DNA from 4 places in the Fictibacillus enclensis genome. Region 2 is predicted to be linked to each of the others. Evidence: riboswitches for the same ligand, from Rfam matches in the RefSeq annotation. Region 2 holds a riboswitch; each other region holds the start of a gene.
The links. A riboswitch is a leader RNA that binds a small molecule or an ion and turns the genes downstream of it on or off. The one in region 2 is predicted to bind thiamine pyrophosphate.
Positions count from the first base shown of each region.

Region 1: it holds a riboswitch for thiamine pyrophosphate, as region 2 does, so the genes downstream of both, QNH15_RS05715 (acetylornithine deacetylase) here and thiD (bifunctional hydroxymethylpyrimidine kinase/phosphomethylpyrimidine kinase) in region 2, are expected to answer to the same signal.
Region 3: it holds a riboswitch for thiamine pyrophosphate, as region 2 does, so the genes downstream of both, thiT (energy-coupled thiamine transporter ThiT) here and thiD (bifunctional hydroxymethylpyrimidine kinase/phosphomethylpyrimidine kinase) in region 2, are expected to answer to the same signal.
Region 4: it holds a riboswitch for thiamine pyrophosphate, as region 2 does, so the genes downstream of both, QNH15_RS05690 (thiamine phosphate synthase) here and thiD (bifunctional hydroxymethylpyrimidine kinase/phosphomethylpyrimidine kinase) in region 2, are expected to answer to the same signal.

Region 1 covers NZ_CP126109.1:1,055,239-1,062,469, reverse strand. The annotation lists gene QNH15_RS05745 (GNAT family N-acetyltransferase) at 56-505, opposite strand; gene QNH15_RS05740 (hypothetical protein) at 585-725, opposite strand; gene QNH15_RS05735 (ABC transporter substrate-binding protein) at 783-1,793, opposite strand; gene QNH15_RS05730 (ABC transporter permease) at 1,768-2,568, opposite strand; gene QNH15_RS05725 (ABC transporter ATP-binding protein) at 2,543-3,286, opposite strand; gene tenA (thiaminase II) at 3,311-4,000, opposite strand; gene QNH15_RS05715 (acetylornithine deacetylase) at 3,993-5,282, opposite strand; TPP riboswitch at 5,662-5,766, opposite strand; gene QNH15_RS05710 (thiazole biosynthesis adenylyltransferase ThiF) at 5,774-6,796, opposite strand; gene QNH15_RS05705 (thiazole synthase) at 6,796-7,231, opposite strand, start outside.
Region 2 covers NZ_CP126109.1:1,689,709-1,697,597, reverse strand. The annotation lists gene QNH15_RS09105 (ArsR/SmtB family transcription factor) at 1-190, shown strand, start outside; gene QNH15_RS09100 (hypothetical protein) at 187-438, shown strand; gene clpP (ATP-dependent Clp endopeptidase proteolytic subunit ClpP) at 463-1,044, shown strand; gene QNH15_RS09090 (IS1182 family transposase) at 1,177-2,526, opposite strand; gene QNH15_RS09085 (hypothetical protein) at 2,656-2,898, opposite strand; gene thiE (thiamine phosphate synthase) at 2,963-3,643, opposite strand; gene thiM (hydroxyethylthiazole kinase) at 3,640-4,461, opposite strand; gene thiD (bifunctional hydroxymethylpyrimidine kinase/phosphomethylpyrimidine kinase) at 4,458-5,264, opposite strand; TPP riboswitch at 5,350-5,450, opposite strand; gene QNH15_RS09065 (hypothetical protein) at 5,611-5,853, shown strand; gene QNH15_RS09060 (IDEAL domain-containing protein) at 5,981-6,211, shown strand; gene QNH15_RS09055 (YecA family protein) at 6,356-7,297, shown strand; gene QNH15_RS09050 (GerAB/ArcD/ProY family transporter) at 7,323-7,889, opposite strand, start outside.
Region 3 covers NZ_CP126109.1:2,034,175-2,042,063, forward strand. The annotation lists gene rlmN (dual-specificity RNA methyltransferase RlmN) at 1-791, shown strand, start outside; gene QNH15_RS10875 (Stp1/IreP family PP2C-type Ser/Thr phosphatase) at 798-1,562, shown strand; gene pknB (Stk1 family PASTA domain-containing Ser/Thr kinase) at 1,564-3,603, shown strand; gene rsgA (ribosome small subunit-dependent GTPase A) at 3,596-4,489, shown strand; gene rpe (ribulose-phosphate 3-epimerase) at 4,491-5,138, shown strand; TPP riboswitch at 5,164-5,271, shown strand; gene thiT (energy-coupled thiamine transporter ThiT) at 5,346-5,918, shown strand; gene QNH15_RS10900 (thiamine diphosphokinase) at 5,915-6,556, shown strand; gene spoVM (stage V sporulation protein SpoVM) at 6,655-6,735, shown strand; gene rpmB (50S ribosomal protein L28) at 6,866-7,054, opposite strand; gene QNH15_RS10915 (Asp23/Gls24 family envelope stress response protein) at 7,288-7,650, shown strand; gene QNH15_RS10920 (DAK2 domain-containing protein) at 7,666-7,889, shown strand, end outside.
Region 4 covers NZ_CP126109.1:1,046,764-1,054,652, reverse strand. The annotation lists gene thiO (glycine oxidase ThiO) at 1-1,086, opposite strand, end outside; gene QNH15_RS05690 (thiamine phosphate synthase) at 1,070-1,702, opposite strand; TPP riboswitch at 1,796-1,900, opposite strand; gene QNH15_RS05685 (glycine--tRNA ligase) at 1,951-3,333, opposite strand; gene QNH15_RS05680 (hypothetical protein) at 3,721-4,125, opposite strand; gene QNH15_RS05675 (DUF1206 domain-containing protein) at 4,274-5,128, shown strand; gene QNH15_RS05670 (penicillin acylase family protein) at 5,168-5,821, opposite strand; gene QNH15_RS05665 (penicillin acylase family protein) at 5,866-6,249, opposite strand; gene QNH15_RS05660 (GDSL-type esterase/lipase family protein) at 6,406-7,233, shown strand; gene QNH15_RS05655 (hypothetical protein) at 7,419-7,889, opposite strand, start outside.

The sequences.
Region 1 (7,231 bases), 630 kb from region 2:
GATAATGGGCAGTTTAGGAAAAAAGGAGGAGCATCAGAAGGGTTAAAATTGTTTTTCAAAAATATGTATTTTTTTCCTCGTTTTCTTTAATTTCGATTTCTCTGAAGCCCATTCTGCTCCAAAAGCTGAACGCAGGAGCATTACCCGTTAAGATTCCGAGCCGCAATACGGGGTGCTTCATCTTTCTTAACTCATTTTCGCATTCCGTATAAAGCTTTTTTGCCAATCCCTGGTTTTTACAGGCTTTGGCAACCATCAGGAAACCCAGCCACGGCTTGCCATCCTTCGGGTTATGTAAAAGGTATTCAATAATGGCCGCGTTTTTGCCGTATTCTTTAACCACATAACGAAACCTGGGAGGCTTTATATCTAGAAGTTCCTCCATAATATCTTTTGGCTCCACTTTGCCTTTCCCGTAAAACAGCTCATTATAAAATGGATTGGGGTTCATAATCTCTAGTTCATCCATCGCTTTCTCCAGCCCGCTCTGTTCCCATATCAGCACTCCCGCACCCCCTATTCTTCTTTCTAGCATACAACAAAATCAAAAAAAACACGCTCCTGAAATCAGGGCGTGTTCTTCGTTATTGGCTGTCCTTGTTGTTCTTGATTTCGGCGATATCACCCTGATTGGCAATTGGATCAGCAAACGTTCCCTTCGGAATATCCGCCTTTCCTTTTCGCTGCTCCGCGTTTTGCTTGCGGATTTTTTCATTTTTGGCCATGCCGGACACCTCCTTGCCTGGTACTTAACATAACCAAACAAGGCGGAGTCTACTCTGTTATTTTTCCAGATTAATATAGGCTTTTTGGGTATCTATTTTCTTTTTGATCATATCTGTCTCATAAAGCCACTCTGAAACCTTATTCCACGACTTTTGATCCTGATACCCAAAGGGTTTGCTGCCACTGTCCATCAAGGGCAGAAGAATTTGAAGGCTTTTCTTTTCTACCTTTTGATCCAGGGGAAACTCTTTGTTTTCATGCTGAAATAAAATATTCAACGCGTTCTCCGGATGCTCTTGTACATCCTTTTGTCCTTTTGACAGAGCCCGCCAAAATTTTTGGTAAAGCTTCCTGTTTTTCTTCAATCCATCTTCACTCGAAACAAGTACCAGCTCATAATAATCAGGCACTCCGTATTTTACTGGATCGATGGATCGGACAGGGTGCCCCTCTTTTTTCAGCAAAATTTGTTCATGGTTGATATAGCCACCGGAGATGCCGTCAACTTTTTTAGAAGCCATCGCCGGAATGATATCCCATCCGATATCCGTCATTTTTACGTTATCCGGATTTCCCCCGTCATGTTTTACCATCGTTTTAACAATAGCTTCATTAATCGGAATAGACGGATAACCTACATTCTTTCCTTCAAGATCTTTAGGTGTGTGAACGCTGCTTTTCTCTGGCACCATCAGATGATTGAGCGGATGCCTCACCATCGCTCCAAGAGAAACCACCGGTATGTTTTCGGCACGTGAAAGCACAACCTGCGGCTGGTAGGTCAATGCAAGGTCCGTACGCCCGGCTGCCACAAGCTTTAACGGATCATTGGTTTCAGCCGGCATTTTCACGTCCACCTCAATGCCTTCCTTTTTAAAATACCCTTTCTCAATGGCATCATAAATTCCGGCATGCACTGCGTTTGGGTACCAGTCGAGCATCACGCTCACTTTCTTCATTCCATCTTTCCCTTCCCCGCTTTTAGTCGCGGAAGAGGAACAGGCACCAAGTGCGAGAAGCAGACACCCTGCAAGCAGCCATTTACTGTGTTTTATCCACTTTTTCATGTTGTACATCCTTTCTGATTTCTTTCCATCTGAACATTCGTTTTTCCGCAAGTGCTGCTGCCCCAAAGAAACACATGCCAAGCAGAGACAAAAGGAAGATGGCGGAAAAGACACCTTCTGCGTTCAGACTGCCTGACATTCTTCGTGAATAGTAGCCGAGCCCTTCACTTGCCCCGAGCCATTCACCGATTGTTGCACCCACGACTGAAAATACAGCAGCAAGTTTGATGCCCGAAAAGAATGAGGGAAGTGCCATGGGCATCTGTACTTTTTTAAAGATCTGCCATCTTCTTGCTCCCATGGAACGCAAAAGATCCACATAATCCCGATCATGATGGTTCAGGCCGTCATAGGTGCTCACCACAATGGGGAAGAAAGCGATCAAAACAGTAACCGCCACTTTGCTCCATATGCTGTAGCCAAACCAAAGGACAAAAATCGGTGACAGCGCGATAATCGGTATGGTCTGGGAAATCAATACCCCGGGATAAATTGTTCGTTGTAACGATTTGAAAAAAAACATGGCAACCGCAAGTGAAACACCAGCCACTGCCGCTATAACAAAGCCAAGGATCGTTTCCTTAAACGTGGCCCATGTATGAAAAAGCAATATGTCCTTGTTCTCAAAAAGAGACAGTAGGATGCCTGACGGTGCCGGCAGAATAAAAGACGGCAGCCTGCCGGTATCCACAAGCCATTCCCATGCACCAAGCAGGAGGAGGGCTGCCATCAAAAATAAATAATAATCCTTAAAAAATGCTTTGATACGATTCATGTGTAATTCTGCTCTCCAATGTATTGATCAGCTCTGTTATTTCAGGGGATAGATATGTCTCTCTCGGCCTTTGCAGCTGAACCATGATTTCTTCCGTCTCACCGGATGGGTGGAGAACAATAATCCTGTCACTTAAAAAAACCGATTCGTGGAGGTCATGTGTGACCAGGACGATGGTTTTGTTCAGTTCTCTCCATAGTGCAGCCATCCATTGGTGCATATCCTTTTTGGTCATGGCATCAAGAGCGCCAAATGGTTCGTCCAGAAAAAGCACCTCTTTTCCCGTCAACAATGTGCGCAAAAAAGCGATTCGCTGACGCATTCCCCCGGACAGCTCATGTGGATAGGCTTTCTGAAATGCGGACAGTCCCACCCGTTCCAGGAGAGCTTCCGCCTCTTTTCTCTTTTTTTGCTTTTGAACCTCTGGTGACAGAAGCAGGTTATCCATGACCGTACGCCAGGGAAGAAGAAGGTCCTTTTGAGGCATATAGCCTGCTGCCCCCGGGACGGATGGCTCATTTTGAATCAGGATTTCCCCTTCATCCGGCTTCTCCAGACCGCATGCGAGTTTAAGCAGTGTACTTTTTCCTGTGCCGCTTTTGCCAATAATGGAGACAAATTCTCCTGCTGCCGCTGAGAGATTTATGTTCTTTAAGATGGGTCTGTACTGCCCGCCTTGTTTCATGCTGTAAGAAACATTTTTCATCATGAATGTCATTCATTCGCTCTCCTTTTTGCAGGACTATACCGGCCATTCATGCCCGTAATAAACCATGTCCCAAAACATGAACTCAAATCGTGACGTAGTTAGAAAATGGTTTTGCAAAGCCTCTAGCTCCTGATTGGTTTTTCCTTCCGCCCATTCATCAAGCTTATCCTTCAGCCAACGTGAAAGACTGCCGAAGTCTTCAGAAGCGTACATTTCAATCCAAGGGCCATAAGGATGGCCGGACAGGTTCCCTGCTTCCCTTTTCAACATGGTTCCGATCTCGTGATAGCTCCACATGCATGGCAAAAGGCAAGAGACCAGTTCGGCCAGGCTCCCCTGCTGGGACGCTGCCAGCATATACCTCGTATATGCGAGATTTATAGGCGTCGCCTTTTCGTTCTCCAGTTCCTCCTCACCGATGCCGATTTCTTTGCAATAACTGCGGTGAAGATCCATCTCTGTGTGCAGCGTTTCATGCAGAAGGCCGGAGAACCATTTAATTGTTTCAGTATCTTCTGCTTTTACCGCTCCAAGTGCGAACAGCTTGGCGTAATCCTTCAAAAATACATAATCCTGTTTCATGTAAAACATAAAGCGCTCCATCGGCAGGGAGCCATCCTTAATTCCCTGAACAAAAGGATGGCGGTGGATATGCTCCCATACCTGCAATACCCGGTCATGGAGCTGGCGGGTAAATCGGTCCTGCTGGCTACTCTTAACCATTTAAAGTGCTCCTTTCTGTATTGCACCATTTTTCAATAAACCCGGCGAGAACTTTTGCATGATGGATTAACTGCTGAAGCTCTACTCTCTCATTTAGCGAATGGGCTTCCTCCAGTTTTCCGGGGCCGTAAATCACAGTGGGTATCCCGGCTTGTCCCAGCCAGCCCGCGTCTGTCACTGTCGGTGACATGGAAACGACAGCCTCCTGCTTGGACACCTGGTGATGCTGATTCTTCAGCATGACGAGCCCCGGATGATTTTCATCAATATCAATAGCAGGAAAAATCTCTCCTCTGTCTTCGATCATCGATTTTCCGCCCCAGTCAAAGGAAGGCGGATTGTCTTTGAGCCAAGGATCTCCTTGGGCAACGGCAAGGACATGCTGCTGAATTTCCTCCGCAACCTCTTTATAAGTCTCGTTCGGATAAAAATGGACGGTAATCCAAAGCCTGCACTCATCCGCAATATAGGCCGCATTCCTTCCCCCCTCAATAACCGAAGGATTGATCGTTGTGCTGCCCGGCAAAAACCCGGGATAGACTTTGGTTACGGCCCAGTGACGCTCAAGCTCCTGCAGCCCCTGTATGACTTTCATCATCTTTTCAATGGCACTTGCACCAACAATGCCTCCGCCGGCATGAATCAATCGGGAACGGAGGCCATCATGATGAGTGGTTTTGCTTTTTATCGTGATCCAGCCTGTAATCACACCGCCCTGCCCATGGATGGCAAGATCGGATGTATCCGCCACAACGGCAAAATCAGCTTGCATACCGCGGTCGACGCATGATTTTGTTCCAGCTTCACCGGCTTCTTCTCCTGTTACGGATTGAAAATATAAATCGCCATCCAGTTCGACGCCTAATTCCCGTAACAGCTGCAGCGCAAAAAGTGTGGAGGCCATTCCTCCTTTCATATCAGCTGTGCCTCTTCCATACAAAAAATCTCCGTCTTTCCTTAATTCAAACGGCTGATGCTCCCATTCAGCTTCATCTCCTGCCGCTATCACGTCGATATGCCCATTGAGGATAAGACTTTGATACTGTTCACTGTTTCTCCCGGGTTTGGTTCCAGCCACAATCGTGTCACCGGGAAACAGCCCCCACTCTTCTGTCTCAAACCCGAGGTCCCGAAGAAGATATTTGATATAATGCTGGGCTTCCTCAGTATTTCTGGCCGGCGGGCTTTCTGTCCGGAAGGCCACAAGCGACCGAAGAATCTCGATCAAATCCTCTTTTCTTTCATCTGCCAATCTATTAATCTTGTCCTGAATACTGCTCATGCTCACCCTCCTTTATCTGCTGAACCTTTGTTGCTCTTGAAAGCAGTTGCTTTCCGTTTCAGGATGCTCGCTTTGACCGGCGCAAGTGCCTACTTTTGAGCCCTGCGGCGCAAGCTCCCCATTGGCCGGCGTAAAATACCTGCCTTTGCCGGCGTAAAACGCCTACCTGGTCTCACCTGTCACGCATATCCCGCTGGACAAGGAACGCTTCAGCAGCGTTACATCGCACGAAGAAAATGTGAAGTTCATTTTCGAGGATCTCGCACCTTGCACTCCAATCAACATATCAATGAGGATTTCTATCGCTGATCCTTATGCACATAAAAAACCGCCTTCCCCAGATGAGGAAGGCGGCTGTATGATCGATTCGTCTAAAAACCGTTTCGCAAGCCTGCTTCCCTACGCTGGCATCATCCAGATCAGGTTCCAAGGGTGTAGAACAAAGGTTCAGTCTCAGCCGTTTCCGGCTCCCCTAGCAGAGTGCTATTCAATTATCCTATCAAACTATAGTACAGATTTTTCGCTTCAGCTATATCTTTCGTGCCATGGATTAAAACTCGTCCGTCCTTGAAGAAAACAAGCCGGTGCTGTTCATCCGCCCGATAGGAGAGCAAATACGGATTTTGTTCAATCCTGCCTCCCAATCGTGCCAGCACCCCGGAAAGCTCCTCCAGATCCCGTTCCCCATGCTCAGAGGGACGGATTTGCACGGTATCTCTTCCACAGAGCACGGCTGTTTTTGTCTGGTTTTCGGGATTCAAAAAAGGATTCGTTGGATGATTGCCACAGGAAGGACAATCCTGTTTCTTTAACTTCCTTACATCCATCGCCATGTAATAATTGTTCCACAGGTCAAAGGAAACCAGTTTGTTCCGGAGTGCTTCCTTGTTTTCGGTTAACAGCTTTAACGCTTCCGCTGTCTGATGGGCTACAACCGTCTGTACAGCGGGTGCTATAATGCCTGCTGTATCGCACGTAGCTCCGCCCATCGGCACCTTTTCCAGCAAACAGCTAAGACAAGGAGTCTCTCCCGGTATAATGGTATAGCAAAGGCCATAGCTTCCCACACAGGCACCATAGATCCATGGGATCTTGGTTTCCTGAGAAATATCATTAATCAGAAGCCTTGTATCAAAATTATCCGTGGCATCAATGATGAGGTGGACAAATTCTGTCAGCTCCCTCAGCTCTTCGGCACCTGCATCCATAACAAGCCCTTCGACCTGGATATCAGAGTTAAGCTGTTCCAGCCGTTCTCTTGCCGCCACCGCTTTGGGCATCCGGTATTTTGCATCTTCCTCGCTGAACAGCTGCTGCCGCTGCAGGTTGCTCCACTCCACATAATCCCGGTCGACGATTGTGATCTTCCCAACGCCCGCACGGGCAAGAACTTCAGCATTTCCAGTGCCCAGTGCCCCGGCACCAATGATCAGTACATGCTTATTGGCCAGGAGCTCCTGGCCCCCTTCTCCGATCGGATCAAATAAGATCTGCCTGGAGTAGCGATCGTTCATTAAACACTCATTCCCTCCAGCGGGCTGCTTGCCGTGGCATACCGTTTCTTCGGAATTCGTCCCGCTTCATAACCAAGCCTTCCCGCTTCGATCGCAAGCTTCATCGCTTTTGCCATTTTCACAGGATCCTCTGCGCCCGAGACGGCTGTGTTCAGCAGCACACCATCAGCGCCGAGTTCCATCGCCAACGCGGCATCCGCCGGCGATCCGATCCCGGCATCCACAATAACCGGGATCGTTGCCTGCTCGACGATCAGGCTGATATTTAAGGGGTTGATGATTCCAAGGCCCGAACCAATGGGTGAAGCTCCGGGCATGATGGCATGCACGCCAAGGTCCTCTAATTTCTTTGCAAGAAGTACATCATCAGAAGCATAAGGCAGAACAGTAAATCCTTCATTCAGCAAGATCTCCGACGCTCTCAGCGTTTCTACC
Region 2 (7,889 bases):
TCCAAGTGCCGTTCTTCAGGCTTCCGTCAGTTTATGCGGAGAAAAACAGCGGAATGAATTCATGAACGAATATTTCTCACTGCTTCATCAGTTAATTGAAAAATATCAATCAGGAGAAAAGGAAAACGGCGAGGAGTACCAGGTGTCTATTGCTATTTATCCAAAACCTGAAGGAGGAAAACAGGGATGAGCGACGTGAAGAAGCAGACTTCTCTTGTATGGGAAAAGAACCGGAAACAACAACTGCGGGATGAAAAAGTGATCAACCTTCATGAAAGAAAAAATGAGCAAGAAGAGAAGAACAGGGAAGAGCTGCGAACGGAAATCATGATTGAAACAGAGGGAAAAATGCCATCAAAGGTTGTCTACATTACATCCGGATTTGGAAAAATCGCTGCTGGCAGCACGGGATCTTCGCCGTACTGCATGGCAGCGTAAGAAACGTACAGGAGGAAAAAGATCATGAACTTAGTGCCAATGGTTGTTGAAACCACGAACAGAGGCGAACGCTCGTATGATATTTATTCAAGGCTTTTAAAAGACCGAATTGTCATTATTGGCAGCCCAATTGATGACAATGTTGCCAATTCTGTAGTCGCTCAGCTGCTATTTCTGGCAGCAGAAGATCCCGAAAAAGATATTTCCATCTATATTAACTCTCCTGGGGGATCTGTTACTGCTGGTTTGGCGATTTATGACACGATGCAATTTATTAAACCAGACGTGTCAACGATATGTATCGGGATGGCGGCATCCATGGGCGCTATCCTGCTGATCGCCGGAGCAGAAGGAAAACGGTATGCGTTGCCGAATGCAGAAGTCATGATTCACCAGCCGATGGGCGGGACAGAAGGTCAGGCGGCAGACATGATTATCCACGCCAAACGAATTATTCAAACGCGGGAGATCTTAAATAAAATTATCTCCGACCGCTCAGGTCAGCCGATGGAACGGGTGGAAAAGGATACAGACAGAGACTTCTTTATGACAGCGCAGCAAGCACTGGACTACGGCATTATTAACAAAGTGATTGAAAAACTATAGGTGTAACGGAAAGAGCTTATGAGCTCTTTCAGCTTGTGGAGAAAGCTCTGTTTTTTCTCCACAAGCTTTTTTATTTGTTTAGAATTACTGCCCTGTTGTGTGATTTCTCTGAAGAAAAAGATCCTCACACACCTAGCCAAGCTTGGCTAGGTGTGTGGCGATCTTTTTCATATTCTGACAGGCTGCTGTGAGAAGCACCTGCTCACTCGCATTCTGTAATCCCCTCAACCTGCAATAGCGAAGCCCATGCAGCTCTTTCGAATCTGCGAAGCTTCGCTCCACCTTTTCTTTTCTAAATTTATAAAGCATCTTTCCAGAAGCCGACAGTCTGTTGTCGCGTACTTTTTCTTTATGTTCTTCCCAGACATGGCGCGTTACGACTTTTTGTTTGTTTTTTGAACGCGTGCACTCATTTAATAGTGGGCATTCTGCGCATAGCTTGGGATCCGATTTATACTCCTGATATCCTTCCCTTGTGGTTGTGCAGTAGACGAGTTCCTGGCCATTGGGACAAACATATACTTCCCGTTCTTTATCGTATGTAAATTTCCATTTCGGCATCAGCCCTTTTGTTGGGTGGTATCTGCGGTGGGCGATCACCCCGAAAATCGTCCGGTCATAAAGTCCCTTACAAATCGGAGTGGTGAGATAGCCTGAATCTAAAGCCACAGCTTCTACCCCTAATTGAAATCGTTCGATTTGGCGGTCTAAACGAGAAAGGTAAGGCACAGAATCATGCACGTTCCCAGGGGTGACATAGGCATCGGTGATAATATTGAATTTCATATCGGTCGTTCTATGATCTAAATAACAGAACATTTCTTGTTTATGGTCTCGCGACATAAAACCACAATCGGGATCAGTCGTACTTTTGCGAATTTGCTTCTTTTCTTTCACCTCCTCTTTCTCTTTTAAGGGCTTTTTTCCGTGCTTTTCTCTGTCCTCCTCGACCGCCTGATTTAATTCTTCAATGTATCCTCTTGTTTCTGCTTCCACTTCTTCTCTTGTGAATTTATGTTTATTGGCATTCGCTTTAAGGTGGGTAGAATCGGAAAATAAGACTCTTCCTCCCACCATTTTATGATTCATGGCTTGAAGGACGATCTCATCAAAGATCTCTTGAAAGACGTGGGTATCTTTGAAACGAGTCCGCCGGTTCCAACTGATCGTGGAATGATCTGGAACAGGGTCATTCAGTTTTAAGCCAAGAAACCAGCGATAAGCGATATTGGTTTTGACTTCTCGTTCAAGTTGTCGTTCTGAGCGAATGCCGTAGAAATAGCCGATGAACATCATCTTGAAAAGCAGAATAGGGTCCGAAGGACGTCCTGTAGATTCTGAATAATAAGGACGAACTTTCTCACCGATAAAAGAAAAATCGATATAGCGATCAATCTTCCTCAAGAGGTGGTCTTCAGGAACCAAATCTTCGATAAAAACAAACTCTGCTTCATTCTGAGTATCCTTTTTAGGCTTATACATACAAACACCGTCCGATCCTTATTTGTTAGTTATATTATAACAAATTAACGCGGTGAATAAATAAAGTTGATGGATAAAAAAATAGACTGTCGAGAGTTTCTCGACAGCCTGAGAAGCGAAAGGCTTCTGTCAATTGATGAACGGCAGAGCCGCCAGAATAATAAAAACCAGCACCATGCCTGAATTAAAATAGAATTCTATTTTCAGTTTAAAATAATACCGTTCCACTGCCCTGAACAAAAAAACAACAGCGAGGATGGCAAAAAGGACGGAAGGGCTGTTTACATAAATGCCATTCCAGAGTGCACTTAAAAAGCTCAACAGTAAAAGCACCATCTCCGCATATGACCAGGCTTTGCTCCGTTTTTTCATAGAGACACCTCTTTCATGCATCGTCCATTTATTGTACGGAACACGCATGAAAACAGTGCCCTTCCTATTTGATAATTTTGTTTGAAGAGTTATTCTGTTTGGCATTCTCTACCGCTTTTAGAAGTTCCCCAGCAGCTTCCGAAGGTTTTAGATGGTTACTGATGGCCGTTATTACAGCTACCCCATCTGCGCCTGCCTGAACGACTCCTGATGCGTTGTCCTTATTGATACCGCCAATTCCGACGATAGGGGCATCTATTCCGTTGTCCCGCAGCTCACGAATCACCGAATACCCCATCACCGGCCTTGTATCCATTTTTGTTCCTGTCGGATAAACCGGACCGACTCCGAGGTAATCGGCACCAATTTCAAGCGCATGCCGCGCTTCATTCAGACTGTGGACCGAAACACCCAATAGTTTTCCCGGAACGGCTTTACGGATTTCCTCGAGATCTCCGTCTTCCTGTCCGACATGCAGTCCGTCTGCATTCAACTTCTTCATTAAATGAATATCATCGTTAATGATAAATGGAACGTTAAATCGGCCGCATATTTGTTGAAGGGCCATGGCAAGTTCTATCCGGTCGTTTCCTTCCAGACAACCCTCCCCTTTTTCACGGAATTGGAAAATTGTTGCTCCACCAATCAGCGCCTTCTCCAGAACTTCTTCGGCATGTGATGGACAATTGGTGCTTCCCATAATAAAATATACCTTCATTCTTTCTTTCAGCGCGGTCTTGCTCATCGGCTGTTCCCTCCATCCACAGTTTCCCATCTGCCAGTCTCATCAAGCTCTTCATCACGCAGAAGATATAGCTCATCCAAAACAGCCGTTTGAAAACTTCCTGGCCCGCGCGCGCCGGAAACCGCCCGCTCTGCACAAATGCCCAGGTAAGTAAGCGATCCGGCCACCCGGTCGAATGGAGTCAAATCAGCCGTTACGGATTTAGCAAGGAACAACCCGATCAGAGAGGTGGATAAGCAACCCGTCCCTGTCACATAGGAAAGCATTTCATGCCCCCCTCTTATGATCATAGTTTCTGTCCCATCACTCAGGATATCCTCTTTACCCGTAATGGCGACCAAGCAATTCAACCGATTGGCCGCATAGCGGGCCAGTTCCGAATTGTCCTCTCCCAGACCCCCGTCTACCCCTTTTCCGCTCCATTCTTCTCCGCTTAAGAACGCGATTTCAGCCGCATTGCCGCAGATCACATTTGGAGAAACTTCCTCAATAATATCCAAAACAGCCGTTTTTCTTAACGATGATAATCCCGCACCGACCGGATCAAATACAACCGGAATTCCATTGGCTTTGGCTTTTTTTCCGGCGATAATCATTCCTTTCACCAAATCCGGTTCAACCGTTCCGATATTCAATATAAGGGCGTCGGCTGCCATTACTGCTTCTGCTGCTTCTTCATAATGATGGGCCATCATGGGGCTTCCTCCGGCAGCGAGAATTCCATTGGCCAGAAAATTCATCGTTACCTGATTGGTCATATGATGAATCAAAGGTTTTTTCAAGCGAATATCTTTTATAAGATTTGGTAATTTTGTCATTGGTATTTCCTCCTGTATGCCCAGTGGTTGGTCGGTCCATGGCCGCTTCCAAGATGAAGGGGTACGCTGATGGCTTCCTGTATAAAGGCTTTGGCGGTTTCAACGGCTTCAATCGGAGATTTTCCAACAGCAAGTTCGGCTGTTATTGCAGCAGCAAATGTACAGCCTGTTCCATGGGTTTGTGATGTTTCAATGCGTTTCCCTTCAAATTCAATCAATTGTTCCCCATCATAATACAGATCCACTGGTTCATTTTCATGGGGAAGGTGACCGCCCTTGATGACGATTTTCTTTGCTCCCAAACCATGCAGAAACTTGGCTGCGTCTTCTCTGCCCTGTTTGTCCTCAATCTTTCTTCCGGTCAGTTGCTCGGCTTCTGGAATGTTTGGAGTCAGTATTTCTGCGAGGGGAAGAAGGTGTTTCTTTAGAGCTTCTATTGCATCCTTCTTAAGCAGTTCTGACCCTCCCTTCGCGATCATCACCGGATCAACCACCACATTGGTCCATTTATATTCCTGAATAAGTGAGGATACCGCCTCAATAATTTCGGCACTGAAAAGCATGCCTGTCTTCAACGCGTCTGGCCGCAGATCATCTGCAATACTTTTCAGTTGGTCTACCACCATTTCAACCGGTATGGCATGAATATTTTGGACACCTGTAGTATTTTGGGCGGTGACGGCCGTAATGACCGACATGCCATAAGCGCCTAATTCTTGAAAGGTTTTCAGGTCGGCCTGTATGCCGGCACCTCCCCCGGAATCCGATCCTGCTATGGTTAAAGCTTTTGGTGTGTTGGACATTATAGAAAACTCCTTCTTTTTCTTGACTTCATGTAAAAAGCCGCCCTCAAAAAGAAGGCGGCTTAAACATCATCATTTAGCTGGTCGTCCGTTTAAGCCACTTCCCTACGACGGTATGATCCGTATCAGGTTCAAAGGGTCAAAGTTCACTTTTCTCAGCTTTCACAAGCTCCCCTAGTGGTTGTTGCTATAAATATTATTTACACTCTATCGTATCGGACATCAATAAAGGCGTCAAATCGGAAATATGGAATATGTCGAAAAGTTAGTGAACGGCGTTTAAAAAGAGCGCGTTACGGGCATATTTTATACAACACCCGATAGAAACTCTGGAGGGAGAGAAATTATGAATATAAAAGAGAAACTGCAAAATTTAAAAAACAACCCGGAAGATGTATACAGTCATGCTCAGTCAGAAGAAACCTTCTCAAGAAATTACACCAATCCAGTCGAAGTCAAATATATCCCGACAAAAGAAGTTTATGAATTGCGAGTTTTTGACATGGAAGGCGGTGAGCAACTGGAAAGTAAAACTTTCCATTCCGTAGATGAGGTGCTGGCTGATTTAAATCTGGAAAATCAAAAATAACAAATCTAAATTTTCAGAATAAAATTGTTGCTATTATCTCTTGGGATAAGTATACTAGTAAAAACCCACTAAAGCATTAGCTATAATTACACAAGCTTTTGCAAAAATATTCAAGGAGGAATAGAGCATGAAAGATAATACGTCGTATAATAAAGATATGAACGATCTTGTGAAATACAAACTTCAGAAGAAAAATGACCCGTTCGCTTTTAATATGGTTGCTCAGATGATCCTTGATGAGTCCTTGCACGCCTTTCAAATGAAACGTTATAAAGAACAAATAGATGAAGCCCTTGAGAAACGAGACGAAGCCAGGTTTATGGAATTGACCGACGAATACCTTCGCTTCCTGGGGTAAGAAATCAAACCTTTTTGGTTTGATTTCTTTTTTTTTTGCCCTCTCCCAGTTGTGCGGCAGTGCAAAAAGTTGCATTATCATGCGTTTATGCTAGTATTTACAAGGTGATTATTTACAACATGAGCAGTATGTACGGAGGGTAACATGAGTAAAGTAAGACGAAACGATCCTTGTCCTTGCGGAAGCGGGAAAAAATATAAACATTGCTGTCAACGGTCGCTGACAACAACAAAGATGAAACAAATGGTTGAAATCAGCCGTCACCTGGAAGGGCTGGCAAAGTTTGCTTTTGACAACTTTCATGAAGACATGGGAAAAAAAACACGGAATTTTATCCAACAATTTAATGTTGATAATGAGCAGGTGGAAACATACGCAAACTTGATGGTATGCTGGCTCATTTTTCATTCGGCGGCTCAGGACGGTAAAACACCCGTAGAACTGTACCTTATGGAACAAAAAGAAAAAGAAGAGCGTCAGGTCTACGAAGTAGTGAAAGAATGGAAGAACACCACCCCTTCACTGTATACCGTTCAGGAACAGCTAAACCGGAACGTTTATAAGCTGAGAGATTATTTCACTCATCAGGAACATACGGTTGAAATCCATTCAGAATCCCTTCCTGAAGTGGAATTACTTGTTGCAGGTTCGCTGATCGCTACAGGGGAACATCAAGAATTTTACATTGATTATGCAAAAATTCCGGTTTCCGCTTCCGATCTATCAAAGAAACTGCAAACCATTCAGTCTGAACAATTAACAATGAAGGACGATTTTCCAAATGTTCTTCACATTCTTTTGTCCAACAAGTCTGCTGTTCCGGTCAATGATTCGGTTTTAGCTCTACTGAAAAATACAGCTTCTTCCGAAATTTATGAAAAGGCCATTCCCCTTTGGGATCAATGGAACAACAGCCAAAAGCTGACCGTTCGAAAAGAACAGCTTTTCGCTGGAGCACTGCACTATTATGTCAGCAAACACCACCTAGAACAAGGAACATCACAGGCGGAAACAGCTGCTTTATACGATGTTTCAGCGTCCAGTCTTTCTGCCAAATACCGTCAGCTTAAAAGTACCATTCAATAAAAAACCTGCCAATGGCAGGTTTTTTTTAACTTTCTGTTGGTTTGTGTTTCTTTCGGATAATTCCAATTAACATAACGACAATCAGGATAAGATAGAGAGTAAACCACCAAAGCGTCCAGTTTTTGGCCACAAAATCGGTGAACTCCATCGTGTTTGAATGTACATGATTGGCCATCGCCCAGACCCACAATCCTGCAGGCAACAAAAACGTTCTGTAGCGGTGATGTTTGGACATATGCTGCAATCCCATCATGCCTGCATAAAAACATACAACAATTTTTACAAAAATCCCGACAATCCAGACGGCTCCAATCAACACTTCAATTCTCTCGAGCAGCTTAACTATATTAATGGCGCGCATGAGTTCGAACGTAGGAAACGTATTACGGCTCACCAGATAATAACCATCAACACCGATTACGATAATGATCGTTATCAAAAGAATTAAGCCTGAAATCGCGATAGCCATTAAATACGTTCTCATAAGATTTTTCTTTTTTGATACATATGTAAACACGGTCCCCAGCAGGATGACCTCAATAAAAGGAAATCCCGTTGTTGTATAAGCTCCCTGAAGGATACTCCTAGGTGG
Region 3 (7,889 bases), 340 kb from region 2:
ATGGCTATTCCATCGAAACTGTTTTGATGCGCCATGATTATGGCAACAGCGTCTGTGTGACCACACAGGTAGGCTGTCGTCTGGGATGTACGTTCTGTGCGTCAACGCTCGGCGGGTTAAAACGGAACCTGCTGGCTGGTGAAATTGTCTCCCAGGTGCTTCAGGTGCAGCGTGCCCTTGATGCCACAGAGGAGCGGGTAAGTTCGATTGTCATCATGGGAATCGGAGAACCTTTTGATAACTATGACGGCCTTATTAAATTTTTGAAAGTCGTCAACCATGATAAGGGCCTCAATATCGGAGCCCGTCATATTACGGTTTCAACGAGTGGAATCGTGCCTTATATTTATAAATTTGCCGATGAAGGCATGCAGATCAATTTTGCGGTGTCACTCCATGCTCCAAATACGGAAATCAGAAGCAAACTCATGCCTGTGAACCGGATGTATCCGATGAATGAGCTCATGGATTCCATCCGTTATTACATTAAAAAAACCGGACGCAGGGTTTCATTTGAATATGGATTATTCGGCGGCGTGAATGACCAGGTAGAACATGCCGAGGAACTGGCAGACCTCATTAAAAGTGTAAAATGCCATGTAAACTTGATTCCAGTGAATTATGTACCGGAGCGTGATTATGTCCGCACGCCAAAGAACCAGATCTTTAAGTTTTTGGAAACCTTAAAAAAACGTGGTGTCAATGCGACTCTTCGAAGAGAGCAGGGGCATGATATTGACGCAGCTTGCGGGCAGTTACGGGCAAAGGAGCGTCAGGAAGAGACGAGGTGACGTATTTTGCAGTACGCATTTAAGACAGATACAGGTAAAGTTCGTCAGCATAATGAAGACAGCGGGGGAGTGTTCACAAAAGGTGAACACTTTCTTGCCCTTATTGCCGATGGGATGGGTGGCCATAAGGCCGGAGATGTGGCAAGTTCCAAAACGATTCAGCTTTTTGAAAAGGCGTGGAATTCGATATCAGAAGATGAAATTGAAACCCCGGTAAAAGCAGAAGAATGGCTTTTAAAGACGGTAACCAATACGAATTTAGAGCTTTTTCAGTATGCCAACAGCAATGCCGATTGCAATGGAATGGGTACGACTCTTGTCGGAACGCTGTGCACCCCTTCTTATTTAACGATATTACATATAGGCGACAGCCGTGTTTATTATTTTTCCGAAAACAAGCTTATTCAAAAAACGGAGGACCATACGCTTGTCAATGAACTCGTCCGTTCAGGACAGTTGTCCGAAACGGAAGCAGAAAACCATCCCAGAAAAAACGTCATCCTCCGGGCATTGGGAACAGACGATGTCATTGAGGTGGATATCCAGACCATTTCATGGGGCGAAGGCGACCTTGTGCTTCTATGTTCGGACGGATTATCGAATAAAGTATCCCGGGATATGATGGAATCCATTGTAAGTGATGACAGCCTCTCGCTGGATCAAAAAGCGGACCGCCTCGTAAACCTGGCAAATGAAGCCGGAGGAGAAGACAATATTACGATTGGGCTTGTCCGTTACCCTCCCGATGAACAGCAAAAGGGAGTAAATTAGCATGATTGGCAAACGAATCAGCGGCCGCTATAAACTGCTCGAAGTCATAGGAGATGGCGGAATGGCCATTGTTTACCGGGCCAAAGATCTTATTTTGGACCGTGATGTGGCCGTGAAAATCCTTCGATCGGAGTTTTCGGACGACGAGGAGTTTATCAAGCGGTTTAAAAGAGAGGCAGAAGCTGCAACCAGCCTGGATCACCCCCATATTGTGAGCATCTTTGATGTGGGTGAAGAAAACAATGTCTATTTCATTGTGATGGAGTACGTAAAGGGGAAAACGTTAAAGCAATATATACGTGAAAAAGGGCGGCTGTCTGTGGAGGAGTCCATCCAGATTATTAAGCAGATCGCTTCGGGTATGGTAGCTGCCCATGAACATGGAATCATTCACAGAGACATTAAACCACATAATATTCTCATTGATGAAAACGGAGTGGCCAAAGTTACCGATTTTGGCATCGCACTTGCCATCACATCGGCGACCATCACACACACCAATTCGGTTTTGGGCTCGGTTCACTATTTTTCACCCGAACAGGCCCGCGGAGGCGTAGCCAACGCAAAATCGGATATTTATTCACTGGGAGTCGTACTATTTGAAATGCTGACCGGCCGAGTCCCGTTTACTGGAGAGTCGCCTGTATCTGTCGCATTAAAACATTTGCAGGAAGATGTTCCGGAACCGAGGAAAATTAATCCGGAAATTCCGCAAAGCGTGGAAAACATTATCCTTAAAGCCCTGACCAAAAACCCGGTCTACCGGTATGACAGTGCCCTTGAGATGATGGATGACCTTGACACGGCGTTGTCACCTCACCGGCTGAATGAGGACCGGTGGAGTGATTTTGATGAATCTGCCGATGCGACAAGGATTATGGCTCCGGTTTCCATGACAAAAGAGGCGGAAGCAAAAGAACCTGAGCCTAAACCGGATCAGCCTCCGGCACCAAAGAAAAAGAAGAAAAAGTGGCGAATGATTCTGCTCATTCTTATACTTTTGCTTGCTGTTGCGGGGGTTGCCGCTTTTGTCATGCCAGGGATGTTTAAAGTTAAAGACGTGTCAGTCCCCAATGTAGTTCATAAAGACTACGCCGACGGCTATGACAAGCTTGTTAACCTGAAACTTAAAGTGGAGCGCAAAGACCTGTATGACGATGAAGTTGAACAAGGCAAAATCATCAAACAGGACCCTGAAGCCCAGTCCATGGTAAAAGAGGGGAGCACGGTCACGCTCTATGTCTCTAAAGGATTTAAAAAGGTAGACATGGAAGATTTGACTGGCATGAAGGAAGAAGAAGCAAGAGATTTGCTGAATGAAAAAGGATATAATACGAAAAATATTGAAACGATACCAGTAGAGTCAGAAGAAACACCAGAAGGGGAAGTAGTATCCCAGAGTCCCGAAAAAGGCGAAAAGGTCAATCCGAGTGAAATTCAGGTCATCCTTCGGGTAAGCACAGGGCCGCCAACCGTTCAGCTTGAAAATTTGGCGAATTCATCCAAAGAAGATGTGCAAAATTACATCTCCCAGGAAGGACTAAATGTTGATTTCTCAGAAGAATATTCGGATTCGGTCGAGGAAGGAAAAGTCATTTCACAAAAGCCTTCTCCGTATACCACTGTAAAAAAGGGATCAACAGTAAATGTCGTCATTTCCAAGGGAAAGAAGCCTGAACCTAAACCGCCTGAAGAGAAGCCAGAAGAAAAGCCGGAAGATAAACCGGAAAAGCCAGATTCGGGCGAAGAACCACAGGACCAGGAAATCACGTTTAACAACAAAATTACCGTGGAAGTGTCCAAAGAAGATGAGGACCAACAATTTCAGGTAAGAATTGTTTACAGTGATGCCAAAAAGGATAATGCTGTATTTGTGGAAGAACAAATTTCGAAAACGAAAGAATATATGGTGCCGCTCACGGTTTCACCAGAAAAGGATGCGTCCTATACGGTATATTTAAACGGAAAAGAGCAAGCGGCCAAAACATTTAACTATAAAGATGCAAAGGAAGGAAATTTCAAAGGAGAGAATAATGAATAATAAGACTGAAGGAAGAATTATAAAATCAGTCGCTGGTTTTTATTATGTGCTTTTCAATGACGAGGTCTTTCAATGCAGAGGACGGGGGAATTTCAGAAAGAAAAAAATTACTCCTGTGGTGGGGGACTGGGTTGTGTTTGAATCTACCAACCCTACGGATGGGTATATACTCGATGTAAAAGAGAGAAAGAATGAATTGAACCGGCCGCCCATCTCGAATGTCGATCAGGCTATTTTAGTGTTTTCTGCGGTGCGGCCCGAATTTTCAACAGCGTTGCTCGACCGTTTTCTTGTCCACATCGAGGATAATGGCATACAGCCGGTTATATGCATTACAAAGATGGATTTGATCGAGAGTAACGAGTACCAGCAGGAGATTGAAAATTATATCACAGCCTACCGCAAGCTGGGATATGATGTCCTTCCAACCTCTGCCATGTCGCTCGCTGGAATGGAAGCCATCAAACCCATTTTTAAAGGCAAAACCAGTGTGTTTGCCGGACAGTCGGGAGTTGGAAAGTCGTCTCTATTGAATGCACTGATGCCTGAGCTTATGCTGGAGACCAATGATATATCCGACCATTTGGGCAGGGGAAAGCATACGACCAGGCATGTAGAACTCCTTCCATATGGTGAAGGACTGATTGCCGATACACCGGGATTCAGTTCGCTGGATTTTGTTGAAATCGAAACCGAAGAGCTCTCTTATAATTTTCCGGAGATGAAAGAAAGAGTATCGGATTGCAAGTTTCGGGGCTGCACACACAGCTCGGAGCCGAAATGTGCGGTAAAAGAAGCCGTGGAAGAAGGGGATATTCCTCGCTTCCGCTATGACCACTACTTGGAATTTTTACAGGAAATCAAGGAACAAAAACGGAGGTACTAACATGATAAAAGTTGCGCCATCCATACTTTCCGCTGACTTTTCGAAGCTGGGCGAAGAAGTCAGGGCAGCTGATGAGAGCGGGGCCGATTACATCCATATAGATGTGATGGACGGTCATTTTGTACCAAACATTACGATGGGCCCGCTTGTGGTAAACGCGATACGCCCGTTCACAGATCTGACATTTGATGTCCATTTGATGATTGAAAATCCGGATCAATATATTCCTAATTTTGCAGAGGCAGGAGCCGACATCATTACGGTTCATGTAGAAGCGTGCCCCCATCTGCACCGGACCATCCAGCTGATTAAAGAGCATGGAAAAAAAGCGGGGGTTGTACTGAACCCTGCCACTCCGATCGATACGATTAAGCATGTTCTTCCTGAATTGGACCTTGTTTTAATCATGTCGGTCAATCCGGGCTTTGGAGGACAGTCTTTTATCCAAGAATCTTTATCAAAAATCAAGGAACTCAGAACACTGATCGACGAAAAGGGTCTTGATGTCGAGATCGAGGTTGACGGGGGCGTAAATGCAGAGACCGCACGCCTTTGTGAAAAAGCGGGAGCGACTGTCCTTGTTGCGGGATCGGCCATTTATGGGAAAAAGGACATAAAAGGTGCAATTCAGGCCATTCGTGGTGTATAATAGATGGGTATAAAGAACTGAGAGAAGTAACCACAGGGGGAGTCCCATACAGGGGCTGAGAGGGGAGTAAGTTCCCGACCCTTAGAACCTGAAGCAAGATCATGCTTGCGTAGGAATGTGGAGTCGCTGTTGTTTCATTAAAAAGCAACCGTCATTCACATGCCGGTTGCTTTTTTCTTTTCTTAACCATGTTAGGGGGAGAACAATATGACAAAACGGATTGGGTTTTTAACCGAAATCGCAATGATGTCCGCACTGGCCATCATTTTAAGCTTTGTACAATTTAAAGGGATTTGGGCCTATGGGGGATCGGTTTCTCTGGAAATGCTGCCGATTTTTCTAATGGCGTTCCGCAGAGGAGTATCCGGGGGGGTCGCCACAGGCCTGATCGTAGGAATGGTCAAAATGCTGATTGACGGAACAGCGGGCATTCATCCGGCTTCCTTGATTCTTGATTATCCGCTGGCCTTTTTGCTTGCTGGTTTTGCAGGAGTTTTCAGAGTCAATGCCGTATCTTCGCCAAAAAGAAGAATGTCAGCCATTGTGGCTGGAATCTTGTTTGGAAGCGTGCTCCGTCTTGCTTCTCACGTGGTTTCCGGTGTCATTTTCTTTGCAGCATACGCTCCGAAAGGAATGAATCCTTTTGTGTATTCAGTAATCTATAATGTTTCCTACATGATTCCGGTTGCTCTTATCACCATTGCGGCGTTCCTTTTCTTAACGAAAACCGCGCCTCGCCTTCTTCATCACACGGGCCGCGGAGTAACACAGGCAGCATGAATATCATCATTGTAGCAGGAGGTCCGGAAGAGAAGCATCCGGACTTTTCTTGTTTTCCTGTAAATGACTCCGTCTGGGTAGGAGTTGATCGTGGCGTGTACCATCTGCTGAAAAAAGGCATCAAGCCTCATTATGCCTTTGGTGACTTTGACTCACTGGACAGCAGGGAAAGGGAATGGATGTCCTCTTATGAACTCCCGTTATTTGAATATGACAGAGAAAAGGACAAAACCGACCTGGAACTGGCCCTCGAATGGGCGGTTGCCGAACAGCCGGAGGGAATCATATTGCTTGGTGCGACTGGCGGCAGGCTCGATCATGAACTGGCCAATATCCAGCTTCTGCTTTTGGGCCTTGAACAGAGTGTGCCGATCGAGATCCGCGACAGTCAAAATTCAATCAGCCTGAAAGCACCCGGGACATATGAGGCCGTGAATGAACCGGAGTACCCCTATCATTCCTTTCTTCCCTTTAACGGGCCGGTGAATGGCCTCTCGCTTTCCGGATTTAAATACCCATTGAAACAGCAATATTTGCCAATGGGTTCCACCCTTTGCATATCCAATGAGCTTGTAAATAAAAATGGTACTTATTCCTTCTCTGGCGGCATATTAATGTTCATAAAGAGCCATGATTAAATTAATCTTTAACGTCAGGCCGCATGGTACTATTTTTTATATGATGAATATATTTACAAGGAATGTCTTATTTTTTAAGGGCCTGGAGGAGGGGTATGATGAAATTTTACACCATTAAACTGCCTAGGTTTTTAGGAGGATTTGTACGTGCGGTTTTAGGTTCGTTTAGAAAAGGATAAAAGAGGACGACCGGCACCTTATTTTATGTACAACATTTATTAAAAAAGGAAAGGCACCCTGTCAAAGAGGGTGCCTTTCCTTTTTTTTGCAAAATAAAAAACAACGGGGAACCCGTTGTTTTATGAGCATTTACACACGTTCAATTTTTCCGGATTTAAGGGCACGTGCAGAAACATATACACGTTTCGGCTTGCCGTCAACCAAAATGCGGACTTTTTGAACGTTAACTCCCCAGCTCTTTTTGGTTTTGTTCAAGGCGTGTGAACGCTTGTTTCCTGTTTTAGGGCCTTTTCCAGTAACGTAGCATTTGCGTGACATATTGTGTACCTCCTTTATAACAGTAAAACTGTATCATATCAGTCGTATGTTAAATACTAACCTATAGTAGCATGACCACTAAAGAAAAGCAACAAATGAATTTATGCATTTCAAGTAAAAATGCTTGACATAACTTTGATGCTATTGTCAAATGGAGATGTCCTTTTAAAAAACTTAGTTATATAGTAAAATGAGGGTTAGCCATAATTGATTCATAAAAAGGGGGATTCATCATGTCCATTGAAATGAAGAACAAATACGGCCAGATTGACATTTCTACGGAAGTCATCGCAACCATTGCTGGAGGAGCCGCAATTGACTGTTACGGAATTATTGGCATGGCGTCAAGAAAGCAGCTTAAGGATGGCATTACCGAGCTTTTAGGGCGTGACAACTTCTCTCGGGGAATTGTGGTTCGACAGGAAGAAGAAGAAGTACATATTGATATGTATATTATCGTAAGCTACGGAACGAAGATTTCAGAAGTAGCCCATAATGTTCAAACCAAAGTGAAGTATACACTTGATCAAATGCTGGGTCTGTCTGTGGATTCGGTTAACATCTTTGTTCAAGGTGTCAGGGTTACAACCCCTTAGTTAGGAGGAAAGTTTGTGTCTTTAACAGTTTTAGACGGTAATAAGTTTGCGGCCATGGTTGCACTCGGTGCCGCAAACTTATCAAAAAATGCAGCAATGATTGATGCACTCAATGTCTTTCCTGTTCCAGATGGAGATACAGGGACCAATATGAACCTTACCATCACTTCCGGGGCAAAAGAAGTTCAGCAAAATACCAGCGCCGATATCGGCAAGGTTGCTCAAGTCTTTTCACGCGG
Region 4 (7,889 bases), 640 kb from region 2:
ATTCAGACTTTGCTCCTCTTTCCTTCCGCAAACCAGCTCGGTTATCCATTGCCCGGTAATCGGGCTCAAAAGAATTCCGTTTCTGAAATGCCCGGCCGCAAAATAAATGTTGGAATGGTTGGGATGTTTCCCCATATACGGCAGGCCGTCCGGTGTTTGCGGACGAAAGCCGCTCCACGCCTTCTCCCATTCTCCATTACGGATGCCGGGAACCACCTTTATCGCACCCTCAAGCAATTGCCCGACGGCTTCAGCGGTTACTTTCCGGTCATAGGTTCCCGTACGCATCGTCGCGCCGATCACCAGTCTGCCTCCCTGTTTCGGCACAAGGTAGCAGTCTTTTGAAATGATGCTTGAGGTAATGACAGGCTCCATAAAATTCAGCGACAGACATTCTCCTTTTACGGGAAAGACCGGCATATGAAGGCCTGTCTGGGCAGCAAGTCTCCCTGTCCATACGCCTGAAGCCAGCACCAGTTTTTCCCCATAAAACGTGCCTGCGCTGGTTTGCACGCCTGTTCCCAGTTGGGCAAAATCGAAGCCAGCAGCCTCTGTATACTCCATAAAATCGGCACCCAGCTTTACAGCGGCCTGGGCGTAGGCCTGAGTCAGCTTGGGAGCATTCACCTGACCGTCCTTCGGCAAAAACAGGGCGCCCGCCAGTTCCGCTGATGCGTTTGGTTCCTTTTTACAAAGTTCATCCACGTCCATCCACTCGGCGGGCTGTCCGTTAGCCCTGTGAAAGGCAGCCAAATCCTGCAGCCTTTCTGCCTCACAGCTGTCTTTGGCTGTTTTAAACAATCCTTTATCCACCCATTCCATATCCACACCGCTGATTTCCTTAAGTTCATAACTTAGTTCCGGAAAAAGCTGCCTGCTCTGTCTGGCCATCTCATACAGCGGGCCTGCTTCATGAATCTCTGCCTGGGCTCCGAGCATGCCGGCCGCCGCAGAAGAGGCTTCACTTCCAATTTTGTTTCGTTCCAATACAAGAACGTTGTAAGGGGTGTGACGGCGAAGAAAGTAGGCGATCGAACTGCCAATGACCCCTCCGCCGATGATGATGACATCATAATGTTTGCGCATCCTGATCACTCTCTTTCATTAAAACTGCTTTGTACTGTTTGGCTATCGAAACAGGATCTTCCGCCTTCCAGATTCCTGACATGACAGCAATGCCCGATGCTCCTGCGCTGACAATGGCGCCAACTCTCTCCGGAGAAATTCCTCCTATGGCGAGAACCGGAATGCTGACCGCTTCGGCCACCTCCTGCAATTGATCAAGTCCCCTTGGCTCTTTATCCTTTTTGCTTTCGGTCGAAAAAACATGACCAAAGAAAAGATAGTCCGCCCCCTTCTGTTCCGCCTGGATCGCCCCATCCCTCGAATGGACTGACTGACCGATTCTAAAAGAGGGAAAATGATGCCTGACCACATCTGGCGCAAGACTGCTTTCCTTTAAATGAATGCCGCCGAGTCCTGCAGCTACCGCAACATCCACACGGTCATTCATATAAATGGCTTCTCTTTGTATGCCACATTGCTTCAGCTTTTCGGACAAACTGTAAATGTCGCCTGCAGCCTGGCTGTTTTCTCTGATATGTATCGCTGTCACATGGGGGGCAAGGATGGATGACACTGAAAGAATACGGTCTTCGCTCTGTTTGCCGTCCGTGATGACATGGAACTCCAATGGGTGCATTTCCATTCCTCATTTCCATACAAAAAAGCCACTCTTTGCGTAGAAAGAGTGGCTGATTCACTGTTTTTTCAAATCAGCTGCAGCAGCTGTCAAAGCTGTGCAGTGGCACTTCCCTACGCTGGCATCATCCAGATCAGGTTCAAAGGGTTTAGAACAATGCGTTCAGTCTCAGCCCGGAAGGCTCCCCCAGTGTTGCTATAATATGAAGTTATTTTCATCTTACCACGAGCGAAAAAAATGTAAAGTGATTAGAAGCTGATTTTTTGCTCGAGGAACGCACGCAATTCGGATACCGGCATACGCACCTGTTCCATTGTATCACGGTCACGAACTGTTACTTGCTGGTCTTCCTTCGAATCAAAATCATACGTGATACAAAACGGCGTTCCGATTTCATCTTGTCTGCGGTACCGTTTTCCGATTGATCCGGTTTCGTCATAATCCACCATAAAGTCCTTGGCAAGACCTGCGAACACTTCACGCGCTTCCTCGGATAATTTTTTGGAAAGGGGCAGTACCGCTGCTTTAAACGGCGCAAGGGCAGGGTGCAGATGAAGCACATTTCGTGTGTCTCCGCCTTCCAGCTCTTCCTCTTCATAAGCATCAATCAAGAAGGCAAGGGTGACACGATCTGCTCCAAGCGATGGTTCGATGCAATACGGAACATAGCGGTCGTTCGTTTCCTGATCAATATAATTGAAATCTTCTCCGGAATGTTCGCTGTGGCGCTTCAAGTCAAAGTCGGTGCGGGAAGCAATTCCCCAGAGCTCGCCCCATCCAAATGGGAACTGATATTCAAAATCTGTCGTCGCGTTGCTGTAGTGAGAAAGCTCTTCGGATTCATGATCACGAAGGCGAAGCTTATCCTGCTTCATGCCAAGATTCAATAGGAAATCATGGGCGTATTGCTTCCAGAAATCGAACCATTTCAATTCCTCTCCCGGTTTGCAGAAGAATTCAAGTTCCATCTGTTCAAATTCCCGCGTACGGAATGTAAAGTTTCCTGGCGTGATTTCGTTTCGGAAGCTTTTGCCTACTTGTGCAATACCAAACGGCAGCTTTTTCCTCATGGTACGCTGAACGTTTTTAAAGTTTACAAAGATCCCCTGCGCTGTTTCAGGGCGAAGATAGATTTCGTTCGTACTGGACTCTGTTACCCCCTGGAATGTCTTGAACATCAGGTTAAATTGGCGGATGGAAGTAAAATCATGTGCTCCGCATTCAGGACAGGCAATGTTATGTTCTTCAATCAATTTTTCCATTTCATCAAATGACAATCCATCCACAATCTTTTCAATGCCTTTTTCGGAAAGCGCATCTTCAATCAGCTTGTCCGCACGGTGGCGTGCTTTACACTGTTTACAGTCTATCATTGGGTCATTGAAGTTTCCAATGTGTCCTGAAGCCACCCATGTTTGTGGATTCATCAGGATCGCAGCATCGAGACCTACATTGTAAGGGGATTCCTGAACAAACTTTTTCCACCAGGCTTTTTTTACATTGTTTTTCAGCTCCACACCGAGCGGGCCATAATCCCAAGTATTTGAAAGTCCTCCGTAGATTTCAGATCCCGGAAAAATAAATCCGCGCTGTTTCGCCATGTTGACGACTTGCTCCATTGTCACACTCATGTCATTCTCTCCTTTATTCGCATTTGCTTTTTGAAAACCAAAAAAGCCCCCGCCCATAGACAAATCCTGTTTGTCCAGGGACGAGAGCTGTACTCACGCGGTTCCACCCTAATTGATGCAATCACTATTGCATCCGCTTTGGTCAATTAATGGCTCGAGACTTCCGTTTCTCTGAACATTCGCCCGGGCTTTCACCATCCCCGGTTCGCTTCATCTAAAGAGGCTCAGATACTATTGGTCTGTCATTGCGGTTATGATCTTCGATTATGGAAAAAATAGTACAGTTTTTCCGCCATAATGTCAAGTCTGTACGGTATGCAGAACTTTTATTCTTTCAGGTAAAAAAAGAAAACTCATCGCCATTGTCGATGAGTTTCATAAGAGCCCTTAGAAGCCCCCAAATCCGCCGCCCGGAAAGCCTCCATATCCACCTGGGAAACCACCGCCGAATCCACCATACCCACCTGGGAAACCGCCGCCGAATCCTCCCGGTACCCCTCCATAAGCGCCTGGAAACGGAGCCACCCCGCCGTAACCATAACCGTAGCCAAAGGCAACTGGCGGACGTGGAGCGAGTGCGAAGCCCGCAATTGTGCCGAGTCCAAGACCAATCAGCCCTGCACCCAATAATGGGAAAAATCTTCCCGTACCATCATCCTGATGGGGAAACAAATAAACATTTTCCGTGTCAACATTTTGGATGGTTCCTACGTATCTGCCGCCATCTTGGGTTGTGATTTCAACATCCTGCCCCATATATTGACAGCATAAGCCATAATAATGTTCTTTCATGAATAACCCTCCCTTTTGTCGAAATTACATAAGGTTCTTCATATGGTATGCCAATTAGGGAATATGGGTGTGGAACAGCAGTCTGTTAGTTTGATGAATTGGAGAAAATGGGTACTAAGTACATAGAACCTTTGAAAGGGGCACCCATATGGATAAAGATTTGTCACAGCACAAAGAGCACGCTGAAAGAAAAGCAGAAGAATACAAAGAAGAAGCAGAGCCATGGATCGTTCGCATGGCCCGGTTTGGTCACCTGTCGAAAGGTGCCGTTTACATTCTCATTGGAGTACTCGCGGTTATGACTGCATTCGGTTTGGAGGGGAAACTCGCTACTTCCTCTGGTGCACTTTACACGATCGCCAAGCAGCCTTTTGGCTCCATTCTGCTTGCAGTGCTCGCTGTCGGGCTTGCCGGCTATGCGTTGTGGGAAGTCATCATGGCAATCTTTGATCCCGAGCACAAAGGGAAGGATGCAAAAGGATGGATGGCACGCATAAGCTACCTCATTGTTGCAGGTGTCTATTTCGGCTTATGCGGAAGTGCCATCAAGATTATATTCAGAGCTAGCAGTGGTTCCTCCAGCGAGAAATACCAGACACTTTCAGCCAAAGTTCTTGCGCAGCCTTTTGGCCAGTTCATCATTGGGCTCCTTGGCGCCATTCTGATCGGGGTAGGAATCTTTAATTTTTATAAGGCCTATAAGGAAAAATATTTAAACAAACTGAAGCGCGAAGAAATGAATCAAAAAGAATGGAAAACAGCACGTTACATTGGCAAATTTGGAATTTCCGCCCACGGAATCGTCTTTGCCATTATGGGCATCTTTCTCATCCGTGCAGCCGTCCAGGCAGACCCTGATGAGACGAAAGGACTGGACGGGGCACTTGCGGAGCTTGTTAAACAGCCCTATGGGCAGGTTCTCCTGACCATAGTAGCTCTCGGTCTCGTTGCCTACGGCGTTTACCTGCTCTTTGAAGCACGCTTCAGAAGGCTCGACCCTTAAAATAACAACATCCCGGCTCAAAAGAGCCGGGATGTTGTTTTATTGATCCGGTGTGAGAACAAGTTTTTCTTCGTCTTTAAAGGAAGCTTCCTTTGTATCGGTTACATGATAGTTTCCCGTCGTCCAATCCTTGATCTGGTTGTCGTACCACTTGCTCAGCACATGTCCCGATTGCCCTGGACCAACCACATTATATGATTTGGACAGGTCCGAGAGATCGACGACCGTCCGCCAGGCGGCTCCGTGATTTACTTTTCCTGTTGCAGGATCCCAGCCTGCCGCTCCGACCGTCACCCTGCTGCCGCCCATCTCCGTCTCTTTCGGATTAAACAGCGGGTTAAGCGGTTTAATCGCAGCGAGTGGATGATCAAAAGGAAGGGTATGATAAGCTCCCCAACTCCACTTCTCCGTGTTCTCACCTTGCACGTTTTCTACTTCCTTTACCGTTCGTGAAAATGACCGGTTGGAGACAGCTTGCAATCCGCCCGCTTCCTTGACCCAGGGTCCTTCCTGCCCCTTTGATGCACAACGTATAAGTTCATCGACTACTTGCGCTTTTCCGTCAAAAAGTTTCATCATCTTTTGATCAATCTTTTTTTCAAACAGCACGTTGCTGAATTCCTGCATCCATAAATTAAATAGTAAAGGTGCAGCAAGTTCTTTATCATCTTCATGATTCCAGTCCTTCAAAATCTGCAGTGCTTTCTTTCCGTTTGGATCCAGCTTATCCTTTTCAATCAGCGGCAGCAGCGGTCTTTCTCCACCGTCTTTTCACCAATCACCTCACTTAACTGCCCTGAGGCCTGTCGTCTGCTTAAGTCCATCTGAAACATCCGATCCTGAGCCGTTACATAGCCTTGCGCCATATACAAGTCCTTCAGGGTTTTGGCCACAATATGCGGCACGCCATTTTTATCTCTGTAGGCCTTCACTGGAGATGTCAGTGAAGAGATTGCTTCTGTCCCGCTGGTCACCGGCAGGCTTTTTCTCATGAGCCAATAAGCGGCTGTCCCTGAAATCACAAGGATGATGAGGACCCCTGTTATTACAATAATAGCTGTTTTCTTCCAGCGGCTCCTTTTAGGACGCTGTTTTTCAATTTGAACGGCTGTTTCCACCATCACTCCCCCTTTTTTTATCCATTCTGTATGGTCTAGTTGTTTTCCTTCTCCTGAAATTCCCAGTTATAAACCGCTCTCATATGTTGCTTTCATGCTAATATATTGATAGAAGAGGGAGAAATGGTTTAAAATGGGGACCTTGAAAGGAGGCAGCATATGAAGAAATGGCTATGGCTGGCGCTCATCCTTTTAGGTTTGATAGTTGTCTCAGTCGGAGGATGGTACTATTATCCTCAGTTTAAAATTGACCGTTTGAAAGCACAAAATGCCGCTTTACAGGACTCAGCCGATAAGCCTGAATCCCATAAAGTTTCCTATATCGGCCATTTAAGAAATCTTCCGGGAAAAACCATTCATCATCTTGCCCTGGGAGACTCAGTCATACAGGGACGGGGATCGACGGAAGGTGGATTTATCAAAATAGCCAACGATGAAATATCCTCGCTTACCGGAAAGAAAGCGATTCTGGATAACCAGGGTATATCCGGGGCAACAAGCGGAGACCTGCTCAGATTTTTATCCAATCCTGAGATGAAGGAGCGGATTCATTCAGCAGATTTGATAACGATCAATATTGGGGGCAATGATCTCGTTAAACTCGCATTAAAGGAAGGTCCGGTTAAAGCGCTGCAGGATTATGCCAATGTTAAATCATCCTATCAGTATAATCTGGTTGAGATCTTTTCCATCATTCGAAAAGAAAATCCTGACGCCATCCTTGTTTACAACGAATTGTACAACGCGGTGGACTCAGAGGAGACCTTTTTTCCTGCCACGAAAAAGTTATTGAATGACTGGAATCTGATCGCCTACGAAACCACAGCCAACAATAAACCATCGCTTGTCATCCCGAGCAGTGAGGTACTGAAACCTGAAAACAGAAAAGAATGGATTTTCGATGCCATTCATCCCAATGATAAAGGCCATGAAATGATTGCTAAGCAAATGATTAAAACATTAGAAGCACCTTATCAGCAAAAATGAAAGCACTGTCCTCATTTGGGACAGTGCTTATTGGTATTGGCAAAAAAATAGAGATGCCCTGGTCAAGGCATCTCATATGTATAGGGGATTACATTATCTCACCTATTCCCCCATTTCGTAAGCATCCAGAGACTTGCGTCTTGGTACCTATTTTACCGTTAACGTTAAAGAACAGACCAATATAACTAAGACCTTTCCGCTAGTCCCGAATCCTTCTTGATCTGCTCTCTCGTTTTAACGCTCTTAAGGCCGTTTTTCTCCCCCAGGTAATCCAGTATGTCATCATCGGTCATTCCCATGGCCTTCAATCCTTTGGCAATGGTACGAAGATACCCAGGAGCTGGAGCCACGTATTCTTCCTCCCCCATATCATGATTGGAGGTAAAAGAGAAAATGGGGTAGCCATCACAATCTCCAAGATAAACAATGGTGCCATACCAGCCCTCTGTCAAAGGAAGAAAACGGGCTTCTTTAATCTTTTCAAAATCAAACTCAAGCCCGTCAATTCCATTCTCCTGTGAAGCAACATCCATAAACTGCTCCTCGGTGACTAAGTACATTCGGCCGATGGTTTTTGAAGAAGCAGCAGGCTGATGGCCGATAAAGGCCACCCCTCCTGCTCCCCATTTGCTTTCCTGCTTTGAAAAATAAAGCGG